Regions from separate parts of the Paenarthrobacter sp. GQ52 genome, predicted to be linked through region 2. Evidence: riboswitches for the same ligand, from Rfam matches in the RefSeq annotation. Region 2 holds a riboswitch; each other region holds the start of a gene.

Region 1 (4,106 bases), on a different contig from region 2:
TGGCCGCGCTGGCTGAGCCCGGCTTGATGGCGATCCAGTCCGGACGGTTTTTTGGGTGGGTCATGGGCGGAACTTTGCCCGCCGCCATGGCTGCCGATTGGCTCGTCTCTGCCTGGGACCAAAACACCGGGCTCCGATTCGCCACTCCCGCCGCCGCTGCCATCGAGGAATCGGCCGCCGCCTGGCTTTTGGACCTCCTGCACCTGACCGCGACTGCCGACGTCGGATTCACCACGGGTGCCACAACCGCTAACTTCGTGGGGTTGGCAGCTGGCCGCCAATACCTGATGGACGAGGCCGGATGGGACCTCGAAGCGCTCGGCCTCAGCGGCGCACCGCGCATCACAACCTTTGCCGGCCGGGAACGGCATGCCGCAGTGGATCTGGCATTGCGATACCTCGGTTTGGGCGCCTGTGTTCCGGTAGACGCCGATGACGAAGGCCGGATCTTCCCCGACGCCCTTGCTGATGCCATGGATCAGCAACCGGGGCCATCGTTGGTCTGCCTGCAAGCCGGCAACCTCCACTCCGGAGCATTTGATCCCATGGAGGAAGCCATAGCTGTGGCACACGATCGCGGCGCGTGGGTGCACGTTGATGGTGCCTTTGGTTTGTGGGCGGCCGTGAGCCCGAAGCTGCGAGGCCGGTTGGCGGGTGTGGAAGACGCAGATTCGTGGGCAACGGATGCCCACAAGACCCTGAATGTCCCTTACGACTGTGGCCTGGCAATAGTGGCACGCCCGGAAGCCTTGAGGCGTGCCTTCAGCGTTCACACGAGTTACCTCATTGCCACGGATGCCGGGCCTGGGGATCCTTTCGAGAAAGTTCCGGAGATGTCCCGCCGCGCCCGGGGCATTCCGGTCTGGGCCGCACTCAGGCAGCTCGGCCGGGACGGCGTGATTTCCATGGTTGAGCGCCTGGCAGCAAATGCCCGTGCTTTGGCTGAAGGACTGTCCTCGATCCCTGGTGTGGAGGTGCTCAACGACGTCGTGTTCACGCAGGTCTCGGTGAGTTTCGGAAGCGATGACCGTACGCACCGGATCACCCAGCGGCTCATGGCAGAGGGCGCGGTCTGGATGTCCGGTTCGTCGTGGCGTGGCCGCGAGATCTTACGGATTTCGGTGAGCAATTGGACTACGGACGCCGGGGATGTCGCCGCGTCCATCGCAGCCGTGCGGGGAGCGGTGGAGGCCGAACCGGAGGCATAGCGTTCTTCGGCACGCACCTGTGAAACGGCAAAGCCGCGCCCGTTCCCGCCATCCGCTCCAGTGGGTACTGGTGCGAACGGCGGCAACGGGCGCGGCAATCAAGCAGTCTGGCTTAGTACCAGTTGTTGGCCAAGTGGAAGCCCAGAGCGGCGGACGGGGATCCGTAGCGCTCCTTGATGTAGTTCAGGCCCCACTTGATCTGGGTCTGGTAGTTGGTTTCCCAGTCAGGACCAACGGTAGCCATCTTGGAAGCAGGCAGGGACTGGACGATGCCGTAGGCGCCGCTGGAAGCGTTCATCGCCGTGGTCTTCCAGTTCGATTCCTTCTCCCACAGCGTGTTCAGGGCAGTCATTTCGCCCGGGCCCCAGCCGTAGTTGCCAAGGATGCTCAGTGCGTACGCCTTGGCAGCAGCGGGGTCGTCCACGGCCTTGGGGGCGGCAGCAGCAGCTGCGGCTTCCGCGGCGGCAGCGGCAGCAGCGGCGTCGGCGGCTTGCTTGGCAGCAGCGTCAGCAGCAGCCTTCTCAACTGCGGCCTGGGCGGCAGCCTGGTCTGCGGCAGCCTTTTCGGCGGCGGCCTGCGCGGCTGCGGCCTGGTCAGCGGCAGCCTTCTCGGCGGCAGCCTTGTCAGCAGTTGCCTTAACCGCGGCGGCCCTGTCGGCTGCACCCTTTTCGGCGGCAGCATCCAGGGAGGCGGAGATCTCGGCCGACTTGTTGGTGTTGACCTGCGCACTGGACTGGGTTCCGGCTACGCGGCTGGCCTCGGGGAGGGTCAGTGCGGCATTGGCGGCGGTTCCGAGCGAGGCAACGCCCAGTGCAGCTGCCACGACACCGGCTACGACGGACATGCGGTGGCCGGACTTACCCTGGCGGGCTGCGTTCTTGAGGACGGACTGCGACTTGGTGAGCGGTGCGTTGTGTTCGTCGCGGTGACGCGCGGAAGGGCGCGTCTGATCGTTAAATTCAGACATGTGATTACCTCTCAGCGCCTGCGGAGTTAGCTGTCGGGTTCGGATGAGGTCATCCGGCCGCGCATCATGCTGCGGCTTCACCCCAAGGGCCGGCCAAAAAGGCCTGGGCCCGGAGACTCTGGGTCCCCCGTCTCTGCCTCGGAGAAAGAACGGACTCCGGGAAGTGGCAGAGCTCGGCGCATCCCGGATGTGGGCCTGCTAGGGACGACCCACCCTTTCGACGGTACAGGAGGATTCCGCAGAAGTCACATTTAGGTAACAGAGATCACGACGCCGGTGAGTCGCCTTGCCCGATTCGTTATAGGCCTTCGATGCTCACGGCAGGGATTCGGAGGGTGAATTCCGTGCGACCCGGCCGCGAGGTCACTTCCACGCTACCGCCATGCGCTGAAACGATGGCTTCCACAATGGACAAGCCGAGTCCGGAGGTGCCCTCAGAGCCCGATCTTGCGGCATCAGCGCGGGCAAACCGGGAGAAGATCCGGCCTTGGAAGTCTTCTGGAATTCCGGGGCCGTTATCCGTCACTGTCACCACGGCACTGCCGTCGGCGGAGAGCATGACGCCTGTGACCACAGTGGTGCCGGGATCCGTGTGTTTGCGGGCATTGGACAACAAATTGGCCAGCACCTGGTGAAGTTGGGTGGCGTCGCCGCGCACAGTGATGGGCTCATCGGGGAGCTGGAGCTGCCAGATGTGGTCCGGTGCCATGACTTTCTCGTCACTAACCGTTTCGATCACGAGCTGTGTCAGGTCCACGTCCTCAAATTTCACGGGCTGGCCCTCATCCAGCCGAGCGAGCAGGAGAAGGTCCTCCACCAGTGTGGTCATGCGTTCGGACTGGCTTTGGACACGTGCCAGCGACTTCCGTCCATCCTCGGTGAAGTTCTCCGTCATCCTCAGCAGCTCGGTATAGCCCCGGATGGCGGTCAGGGGAGTCCGCAGTTCGTGCGAGGCATCGGCCACGAACTGGCGAACCTTGGTTTCGCTTTCCTGCCGTGCTTCCAGCGCGCTCGAAACGTTGTTCAGCATCTGGTTCAAGGCATAGCCGACGCTGCCCACCTCCGTTCCAGGATGGGATGCCGACGGCGGTACGCGCACCGCAAGTGCCACCTCACCGGCGTCGAGAGGCAGGCGCGAAACCTTCGTGGCCACCTCGGAGAGCTGCTCAAGCGGACGCATGGTCCGGCGGATGATGACCGTTCCCACGAGCCCGATCACCACCAGCCCAGCCAGCGAGACCAGCACCATGGTCCACACCAGCGAGGCTTCGGCGCTCTGCTTGTCCTCCAGAGGCAGGCCCGTCACAATCACGTCGCCATAAGTGGTTTCGACTGCCACCAGCCGGTAATCGCCGTTGGACAGCGATCGGTCCACGGGTGGGTTGTCCGTGGGGAGCGACACCAGAACCCGCTCGTCGTCCGCTGAGAGCGAGACGCGGTGACCTTGGGCGTCGATCAAACCCGAGCTTCGCACGGTGGAGCCGTCGATCCTCGCGTTGAGCGTGCCCGCCGCCTGCCCGCGCGCCTCCAAGGGATCCGGCCTGCCGGGGGATGACGGAAAGTTCGACGGCGGCCTGCCGAAGTCATTCGCGCGGCTGGACGCCTGCTCCAACTGCCTGTCGAGCTGCCTGTTGAAGACCATGTCCATGGACGCGTAGCTGACCACCCCCACAGCAGCGCAAATGGCGATCAACAGTGCCATGGCCACCAGGACCAAGCGTGTACGCAGGTGCCAGGTGGAGGGATTGAGCCAGCTGAGCTGAGTCTGTCCGGCCGACACTTCGGACTTCCTGGCCATTCGCGAGAGGGTGCCCAAGGGCTAGTCCGCAGGCTTGATGACGTAGCCGGCACCCCGGATGGTATGGATCATCGGGGGATGGCCGGCTTCGATCTTCTTGCGCAGATAAGAGATGTAGAGCTCCACGATGTTG
Region 2 (4,106 bases):
GCGACACCGAGCGTCAGGTGCGCCGCCGTAAGAGCCCGCTGCGCCAGGTTGCCGACTTCGCCGCTGCCAGCGGCGTCGGGCAGAAGGCCGGTGTTGCGCTTGCCGCCACCGGACTTGCCCTGACTGTCGGTCTGCCGGCCACGAGTCCCGTCATGGCCACTTCGGAATCAGGCCAGACTGAGTCTGCCCTCGCCGTCGCCGCCCCCGCTGGCAGCCAGCCCGAGGTTTCCGCCGCCGCGTCAGCCAAGATCGACTTCAGCCGCGCCGCCGTCGCCACTTCTGCCGACCCCGACGGGAAGCTGAAGCAGCTGCTCAGCGCGCAGTCGACTGAGAGCATCCAGCGGGCCTCGTCCGTTGGCAGCATGGCCAGCCCCCTGGACACGCTCACCACGGCATCCCCTTTTGGTTACCGCATCAGCCCCCTCACGGGTGGCGCAGGTGACTTCCACCGTGGCCAGGACTTCGTTGCCCAGTGCGGCACGGCTGTGCATGCAGCGGCCACCGGCAAGGTGACGTTCGCCGGATGGCACGAGTACGGCGGAGGCAACCGCGTTGTCGTTGACCACGGCAATGGCCTCGAGACCACGTACAACCACCTGTCGTCCTTCACCGTCCAGGTAGGCCAGACCGTAAACCGCGGCGACACCGTCGCCCTGAGCGGCACCACGGGCGCTTCCACCGGCTGCCACCTCCACTTCGAGGTCCAGGTCAACGGTGAAGTTGTAGACCCCATGGGCTGGCTCTAAGCCATTTGATGGTTGCCTCTCGCATTAGCGGGACGCCCCGTGACCTGAATGTGACATTCGCTTTCAAGTGTTGTAGCGTACAGAGCGCATCGGCTTTTTAGGGGGCCGGTGCACTTGAGTGGATTGCCTAGCTCTGCCACCGCTCAAGGTCCGTTCGCATAAATCGTCTGGCAGGGGCGGGGGAACCACTTCTGGCCTTCGAAAGAAGGCCTTGGGGTTAAGTCGCAAAAGCTTCCTTGGAAGCAGCGCGGCCGGATGACTCCCATCCGAATCCGACAGCTCACCTCGCAGGCATTGGGAGAGGCTACCTACGTGTCATCACGCACTACCCCTGCGCGCCATCGCGCCCAAACGGTTCGCACGAACCCGTTGAACACTCTTTCCAAGGCTGTTTCCTCCAACGCAGGTACCGTGGGCCGCCAGGCCGCCGTCCTTGCAGCAGCCTCAGGCCTCGTCCTCACCGTCGGCTTGCCGGCACAAGCAACAGACACCGACGTTTCCAAGTCGGAGGCCTCCAGCACCCAACAGCTGGTTGCTACCGCGGTGATTACCGCAGAACCGACAGCCACTGTCTCCTTCGAGAGCCCCACCGTGGCCACCCTGGAAGCCCCCAAGGTAGTACAGCGCGCAGCGCAGGTTACCGAGCGCGCGGCGGCCACCAGCGAAGAAACAGCGGAAGCAGTTACAGCGAAGTCTTCCGAGGCCAAGGATTCGGCCTCCAGTGCAGCTGCCTCCGGTCTCGCCGCCATTGCCTACACCGGCATCGGCTCTCCCTACGTTTGGGGCGGAACCACACCCAACGGTTGGGATTGCTCCGGCTTCACCCAGTGGGTCTACGCACAGGCCGGAATCAGCATCCCCCGCGTCAACGCCTGGACGGCCATGACGCCCACCAGCACTCCTGCTCCCGGCGACCTCGTCATGCAGAACGGCGGAGCCCACGTAGGCATCTACGTCGGCAACGGCATGATGATCAGCGCTTTGAACCCTGGCCAGGGAACGCTGCTGCACTCCGTAGCGTCCACCGGCACCTCCTCGTTCTACACCCTCCGCTAGAAAAATCCGGTTCGGGGTCGGCCGGCATTCCCCACATGCTGGCCAACCCACTACCCGCGTGCACCCCAACTGCATGCGGATACGAAAAGAGAAAATCATGACCAGTGCAAACAAGGTTGCACGGCACCGCGCTGAGGCCCCCAAGACCAGCTCGCTTGCCGTCATCGCCAAGGCCGTCAGCAACAACGCCGGTGGCGTTGGCCGCCAGGCAGCAGTTATTGCCGCAGCTTCAGGCCTGGTCCTGACCAGTGGCATCGCAGCCAACGCTGCCGATACCAACGTGGATCGCGAATCGACGTCCACGTCCACTCTTGACGTGCAGTCGGTAGTCCAGGCCACCATCGCCGCGGACTCCACTGTGGCCATCTCCTACGAGCGCCCCGTGGTCACAACGGTGGAAGCCCCGGCTCCCGTAGTAGTCGAGGAAGCTCCGGCTAAGGTTGAAGCCAAGGTCGAGAGCAACGAGGCAACCGCGGTTACCGCCAACGCAGCTCCGGCAGCCAATGCAACCGTTGCCGTCAGCAACGCGACCCCCGCTCCGGCAGCTCCCGCCGCATCCAGCGGCCTCGGTGCCGCTATCGCTGCTGCAGCTTACGCCCAGCTCGGCGTCACCCAGGACTGCACCATGCTTGTGACCAACTCCCTGGCCGCCGTGGGTATCAACTTCCACGACTGGCCCGCTGGCTACCTCTCCCTTGGCCGCACCGTGAGTGCAGCTGAAGCCCAGCCTGGCGACCTCGCCTACTACGCCAACGGCGGTTTGGCCGGACAGGCCCACATCGCTGTATACGTCGGCAACGGCCAAGCAGTTCACGGTGGATGGAACGGATCCACCACGGCACTGTTCAGCGCCAACGTGGGCTCCGGCCCGGTCTTCATCCGCGTCAACGGCTGATCCACATCGCGTAAGAGCACCCCGCTGGCTTTGGCCGGCGGGGTGTTCTGCTTTAACCCTTGCCGGCTCGTGGGATGCCCGTAGTAGTGGGCGTGCGGCCACCACCCACTTTGGTTCTGAAAGCCGCCCGACTCGCCGCAAATCACGTGTGTCGGGGCGGTTATGCCCCTCAAAGTAGGTGGTGGCGGCACACCAAGTGGCCCTTTGATTTTCCGCCACATCCTTTAACCGCGCATGAATTCTTGCCGACACTGCACGCGAAACGACGGAAAAATTCGTTGATACGGCATATAAGTGCTTACCCTTATGTTGTCGATCCACAGCCCGTACATGCAGAGGGCAGCCGGCCCTCGTGCCCCTGACGGGTGCGGCCGTGAAGAGGTACGTGCATGCGCACACTCGTTCTGAATGCTGGATATGAACCGCTGGCGGTAATAACATTCCGCCGGGCGCTGGTCCTTGTGCTCACTGGGAAAGCTAGCGTGGTGGCCGAAGGCGACGAGCCTGTCGTCGGGCCACAGGAGATACTCGGAAGACCTTCCGTGATCCTCCTCAACCGCTACATCCGTCCCCGGTACAACAGGATTACCGCCGTGAGTCGCCGCGGGGTACTTCGCCGCGACGGCCATCGCTGCGCCTACTGCGGGAAAACAGCCCACACCATAGACCACGTCCACCCCAAATCCAGGGGCGGCGCGGATTCCTGGGAAAACCTGGTTGCGGCGTGCTTGAAATGCAACAACGCCAAGAGCGACCACACGCTGGCAGAGATGGGTTGGAATCTCCGTTTCAAGCCCGGCGTGCCCCAGGGAACCATGTGGCAGATCAAAGAACTCGAGAAACCTGCGCCGGACTGGGACCCGTTCCTGTTGCCGGAATCCGCTGCCTGATCGATTTCTGCTGGTCTCCAGCCGTCCCGGGTAATCTGGGCGGATGGAGTTCAATGCCGTGATTTTGGCGGGTGGCCGGGCCACCCGTCTCGGGGGCGTGCCCAAGCCATCGTTGGAGTACGACGGCGGCACCCTCCTTTCCCATGCCCTGCAGGCGGCCCGGGGTGCTTCGGCTGTGGTGGTGGTGGGACCGGACGTTCCGGTCGGGTCGGAAAGCACGCAACTACCGGCCGGCGTTCTGCGGGCACGGGAAGAACCGGTCTTCGCCGGTCCCGCTGCGGCCATCGCGGCCGGCCTGGCTGCGTTGAAGAATAGTCCGAGCACCCCGTGGACCCTGGTGCTGGCATGCGATATGCCGCACGCTTCCCGCGGCGTAGACCTTCTTTGGGCTGCCCTCGCATCCAGTCCAAACGTGGAAGGAGCCATGGCTGTCTCTCCTGACGGACGGAAGCAGCCACTCCTGGGCGCCTACAGTACAGCTGCGTTGGAAAGGGAAGTGGCCGTAGCTTCCGGAGGCTC
Region 3 (4,106 bases), on a different contig from region 2:
CTCCAACCAGTCCCACGCCGACCGCGTTCGCGTGAACTTCCTCCTCAGCAAGCGGGTCCCCGGAGACGTCAGCGCCTGGCAACTCGCTCATGGCATCGCCACGGCCGTGCGACCCGTCGTCGTTCCTGCCAACGACGAACTCGGCATGCTGGGCCGCGTCTGCGTGCCACTTTTGGTCCGCGGTTTCCGCGTGGGGTACTTGTGGGTGCAGCTGGACCTTGAAGAACAGAGTGCGACGGCGATACTCGCCGAACTGCCCGGCGTGCGGGACGAGCTGGACCTGTTGGCGGGCTTGCTCCTTGATTCCAATACGGCCGAATCGGAGTTCCGGCGAAGGCGTGAGCAGGAGTTTCTGTCAGCCTGCGGCGGCGAATCGAACGCTGTGGCCGCCGTCGCGGGTTGGAAGGAAATCCAAGGGCGCGGTCCGTGGCAGTTGGTCACCATACTCGACCCGGATGGTGCGAGGTCCGACGTCGATCCTATTGCCGCTACCCTGACGCATCGATCAGCGGCGCTGCAGTCCACTATCGGCGTCAACGCCGCCTTGTTCAGCGCCGGAACGGAGACACATTCGGTGGTCCTGTTCCGCGAGTCGGGCGGCCGGGCAGACCATGCCCAGGTGCTGGTGCATTATCAACTGGAGCTTGCGAAGCGCGCTGGCCGCAAGGTGGAAAGGGTGATCCTGGGCATCAGTGAACCCTTCCAAGTCATCCGGCAGCTATCAGGCGCTTACCGTCAGTCGAAGGTTGCTGCGCAGGCGGCCGCCGTGGACCTCCCGCTAGGTGAGCTCGTGGACAGCCGGACCGTTGGTGTCTATCAACTTTTCGATCGTCTGGTGGCACCCGGCGGCTGGGATGACACAGGATCGGTGCATTTTCAGGCCCTTGAGGACCAGGACAAAAACGGTGAACTCCTGCCTGTCCTGGAACTGCTCTATGACAATGACGGCTCGGTGCAGGACGTCGCCGCCAAACTTCACCTCCACCGGAGCAGCATCTATAACCGGCTCGGCCGGATCCGCCAACTCATCGGTGCTGATCCGTTGAGTGGCGCGATCCGGCTCGAGTTACATGCGGCCCTGAAGGCGCGGCGCTGGGCCGGGCGGCCGCGGATCTGAGCCTACGAGCGCCGCAAGCGCTGGCAGCTCCAACGTCCCATCCGGCGACGGAAAGCGGCAGTCCGGCTGCTGCTGCAGTACCGGCTATGCCACCCCGCGTGAGTGGAGGTACGGGGCAGGCGGGTGCTCAACCGAGGACCTTCTGGGCTGCGTCCAGGATGTCTTGAAGCGCAGATTCGCTGGGCTGGGGGGCCGAGGCGGCCTGCGGCTTGCTCGGCCGGGGCTTAGAGGTCGAGGTTGCAGTTTCCGTTGGTGTGGGCGTCGGCGTCGGTGTTGGTGTGACCGTCGGGGTCGGTGAGGTTGTGGGCGTCGGAGTAGTGGGCGGTGTGGTGACCGTGTCCGACGGCACCTCGCTCGGCGCGGGAGCTGGCTGGGTGGGGGCTGGGCTTGTCACCCCAGGGACGGCCGGGACTGAGGAGGGGACAGTCGATGGAACCCAAACCGGGTTGGCAAGGGACACCTTCGGGGTCGGAGCCGGCGACGACGACCCGGCCGCGGGTGCCTCGGCTAATGTCGCGGGCTGGCCGGCTTCCGAGGACGCTGTGGCAAGTGACGAGGCTGCTGGCGACGACGCTGATGGTGCGGAAGCCGTGGAATACGAGGCACTGGGCGCAGGGGCCGCGGAGCCCGAATTCCTGTCGGCACCGCTGGCTTCATGCGTAGGAGTTTCCTGGCCGAAGAACGGAAGCTCAAGGGCTTGCCCCAAGGTCCCGGCCGTCAGCACTAGTCCAAGCGCACCTGCAACCACGGCCATGCGCTGGCTCATGTGCTTGACCGACGCTGCTTTCCGAAGGGCGGCGTGGGGTTCGCGGCCGAAGGAGGAGGTGGACCCCAGGCTGGGCCTGGCCGCAGAGGGTGCGTCAGAGGGTGCGGCAGCCTGCCGGCGAACATCCTTGCGGCTTGCCAGTGCTGCCGACGCCGTTGCCGCGGCAGCAAGCTGCGCCGGAGACTTACCCCGAGGTGACTCGGTTTGCAGGGACTCGGTGCGGGGCGAGTCGTTGCTCGGTGACTCGGCGGCTTCGGGGGTGCTCGCGGATTCTTCGCGGGCAGGCACTACTGGAATGGCCGTCGTGGCAGGTTCCGGCGTTGAAGCCTGAACCACTGGAATGGCCGCGGTTGCAGGCTCCTGGGCGCTCAGCTCCTGAGGATCCGGCTCCACGCCAGCAGGGGGTGCGCTGGCCGGGGTCACAATAGGGATCGCCGCGGTAGGGGGTCCCGGTGTGGTCGACCTCCGAGCCGCTGGCTGCACCGTAGGTATCGCGGCAGTCATGGGTTCCGCCTGCTCGGACGGTTCGGGCGACGGCTGTGGGGCCGAGGCCTCAGGGGCAATCACGGCAAGGGCTGCACGCTCCCGCTCGGCTGCACGAATTTCCGCACGAGTGGCAGGCGCCACCGTGGTGGGCATGGCCGCAGTGGCGGGTTCCGGCGTCGTGCCTGTGTTAACCGTGCCTGTTACAGCAGCGTCAGTGTTAGTGGCGCCAGTGTCATCTGGGTTTCCGGTGGGGAATCCGCTGGGTTGGGCCCGACGGCGTCCGGTTGGCTTGGTGCGCTCGCCTTCAGTCTGGGCGCGGCGCGGCTGATCCATGGTTGGGGACATGGTGGTTGCCTCTCAACGCCTTCGAGGTTAGCTGTCGGGTTCGGACGAGGCCGTCCGGCCGCCTAAGCGGCTTCACCCCGAGGACTTGGATACCAAGCCCGGGAACTGTGGGTCCCCCGCCTCTGCCGCGGGTCTGGCGGATCCCGGATTGCGGCAGAGCTCGGCGTCAATCCGGAAGCGGCCCAGCGGAGATACGGGTCGCCCTACGACGGTACATGAGCCGGAAAGTAAAGTCACATTAATGTAACGGGCGGTAGGCCTGCCCAACCGAGGGGTTTCTATGACTTAGGCTTCGGTGCCGGTGCGGGAGCCGGCAACTCATGCTGGATCTTCTGGATCTGCACGGCTTGATGAGTTTCCGGGCGGAAGACTTCGTCCACGACTCCAAGCATCCCGCCGGTGGCTCCACGCCGGACTTTGCCCTGGCTGCTCCGGCGCGATGACCAGGACCAAACGCCGGCCAGCAGGGCCGGGAATCCGAGCACTGCCGCCAACACGAGCAAGATATCCATGGCCTAACACTAGCTTCGCGGTGCACCGGCAGGTAGACATTGTCTATGGACCTGCCTGTGATGCCACCCGTCTCGCCCATGCTCGCCAAATCCGTTCCGACCATCCCCGATGTTGGGCACTACGAACCCAAGTGGGACGGATTCCGGACCATCGTCTTCAAGGATGGCGACGAGATCATCCTGGGCAGCCGCAACGAGAAGCCAATGACCCGCTACTTCCCCGAAGTGGTGGAGGCTCTCAGGAAGAACCTGCCGGACAAATGCGTGATCGACGGCGAGATCGTCCTGATCGAGGGCAAGAGGCTCGAATTCGAGGTACTCCAGCAAAGGATCCATCCCGCCGACAGCCGCGTGAGGATGCTCGCCGAGAAGACTCCGGCTTCCATGATTGCGTTCGACATCCTGGCGCTGGGCGACGAGAACCTCATGGACAAGCCGTTCTCCGAGCGCCGCGCCATCCTGGAGCGTGCGCTCGCCAAGGCCGAGCCGCCTGTCCATGTGACCCCGGCAGTGACGGATCTCGAGCGGGCGCAGGAATGGTTCGTGCAGTTGGAAGGCGCGGGACTGGACGGGGTGCTGTCCAAGCCGTTGACCGGGGCCTATCAACCTAACAAGCGCGTGATGTTCAAAACCAAACACGAGCGCACGGCGGATTGTGTGGTGGCCGGTTTCCGCTGGCACAAGACCGCGAAGGTTGTTGGCTCGATGCTGCTGGGCCTCCACGATGACACTGGCCGCCTGCATCACGTGGGAGTGGTGGCATCGTTCCCCATGGCCCGGAGGGAGGCCCTGGTGGCCGAGCTTGAGCCGTATCAAGTCGAACTCAGCGAGCACCCCTGGGGTGAGTGGGCCAGTCAGGACGAAGCTGCCGGGGGTTCAC

The links. Region 2 has a riboswitch for cyclic di-AMP ahead of AC6CH8_RS00635 (C40 family peptidase). Riboswitches for the same ligand answer to the same signal wherever they lie in the genome.
Region 1: it holds a riboswitch for cyclic di-AMP, as region 2 does, so the genes downstream of both, AC6CH8_RS18125 (aggregation-promoting factor C-terminal-like domain-containing protein) here and AC6CH8_RS00635 (C40 family peptidase) in region 2, are expected to answer to the same signal.
Region 3: it holds a riboswitch for cyclic di-AMP, as region 2 does, so the genes downstream of both, AC6CH8_RS11760 (hypothetical protein) here and AC6CH8_RS00635 (C40 family peptidase) in region 2, are expected to answer to the same signal.

Annotation. Positions count from the first base shown of each region.
Region 1 covers NZ_JCAXEJ010000017.1:43,024-47,129, reverse strand. Annotated here, with positions in the region: gene AC6CH8_RS18130 (pyridoxal phosphate-dependent decarboxylase family protein) at 1-1,208, shown strand, start outside; gene AC6CH8_RS18125 (aggregation-promoting factor C-terminal-like domain-containing protein) at 1,321-2,175, opposite strand; cyclic di-AMP (ydaO/yuaA leader) riboswitch at 2,179-2,340, opposite strand; gene AC6CH8_RS18120 (sensor histidine kinase) at 2,474-3,973, opposite strand; gene AC6CH8_RS18115 (response regulator transcription factor) at 3,995-4,106, opposite strand, start outside.
Region 2 covers NZ_JCAXEJ010000001.1:134,546-138,651, forward strand. Annotated here, with positions in the region: gene AC6CH8_RS00630 (M23 family metallopeptidase) at 1-746, shown strand, start outside; cyclic di-AMP (ydaO/yuaA leader) riboswitch at 892-1,054, shown strand; gene AC6CH8_RS00635 (C40 family peptidase) at 1,059-1,802, shown strand; gene AC6CH8_RS00640 (NlpC/P60 family protein) at 1,900-2,697, shown strand; gene AC6CH8_RS00645 (HNH endonuclease) at 3,087-3,587, shown strand; gene AC6CH8_RS00650 (NTP transferase domain-containing protein) at 3,631-4,106, shown strand, end outside.
Region 3 covers NZ_JCAXEJ010000007.1:114,555-118,660, reverse strand. Annotated here, with positions in the region: gene AC6CH8_RS11765 (PucR family transcriptional regulator) at 1-1,117, shown strand, start outside; gene AC6CH8_RS11760 (hypothetical protein) at 1,245-2,714, opposite strand; cyclic di-AMP (ydaO/yuaA leader) riboswitch at 2,717-2,863, opposite strand; gene AC6CH8_RS11755 (hypothetical protein) at 2,993-3,226, opposite strand; gene AC6CH8_RS11750 (ATP-dependent DNA ligase) at 3,272-4,106, shown strand, end outside.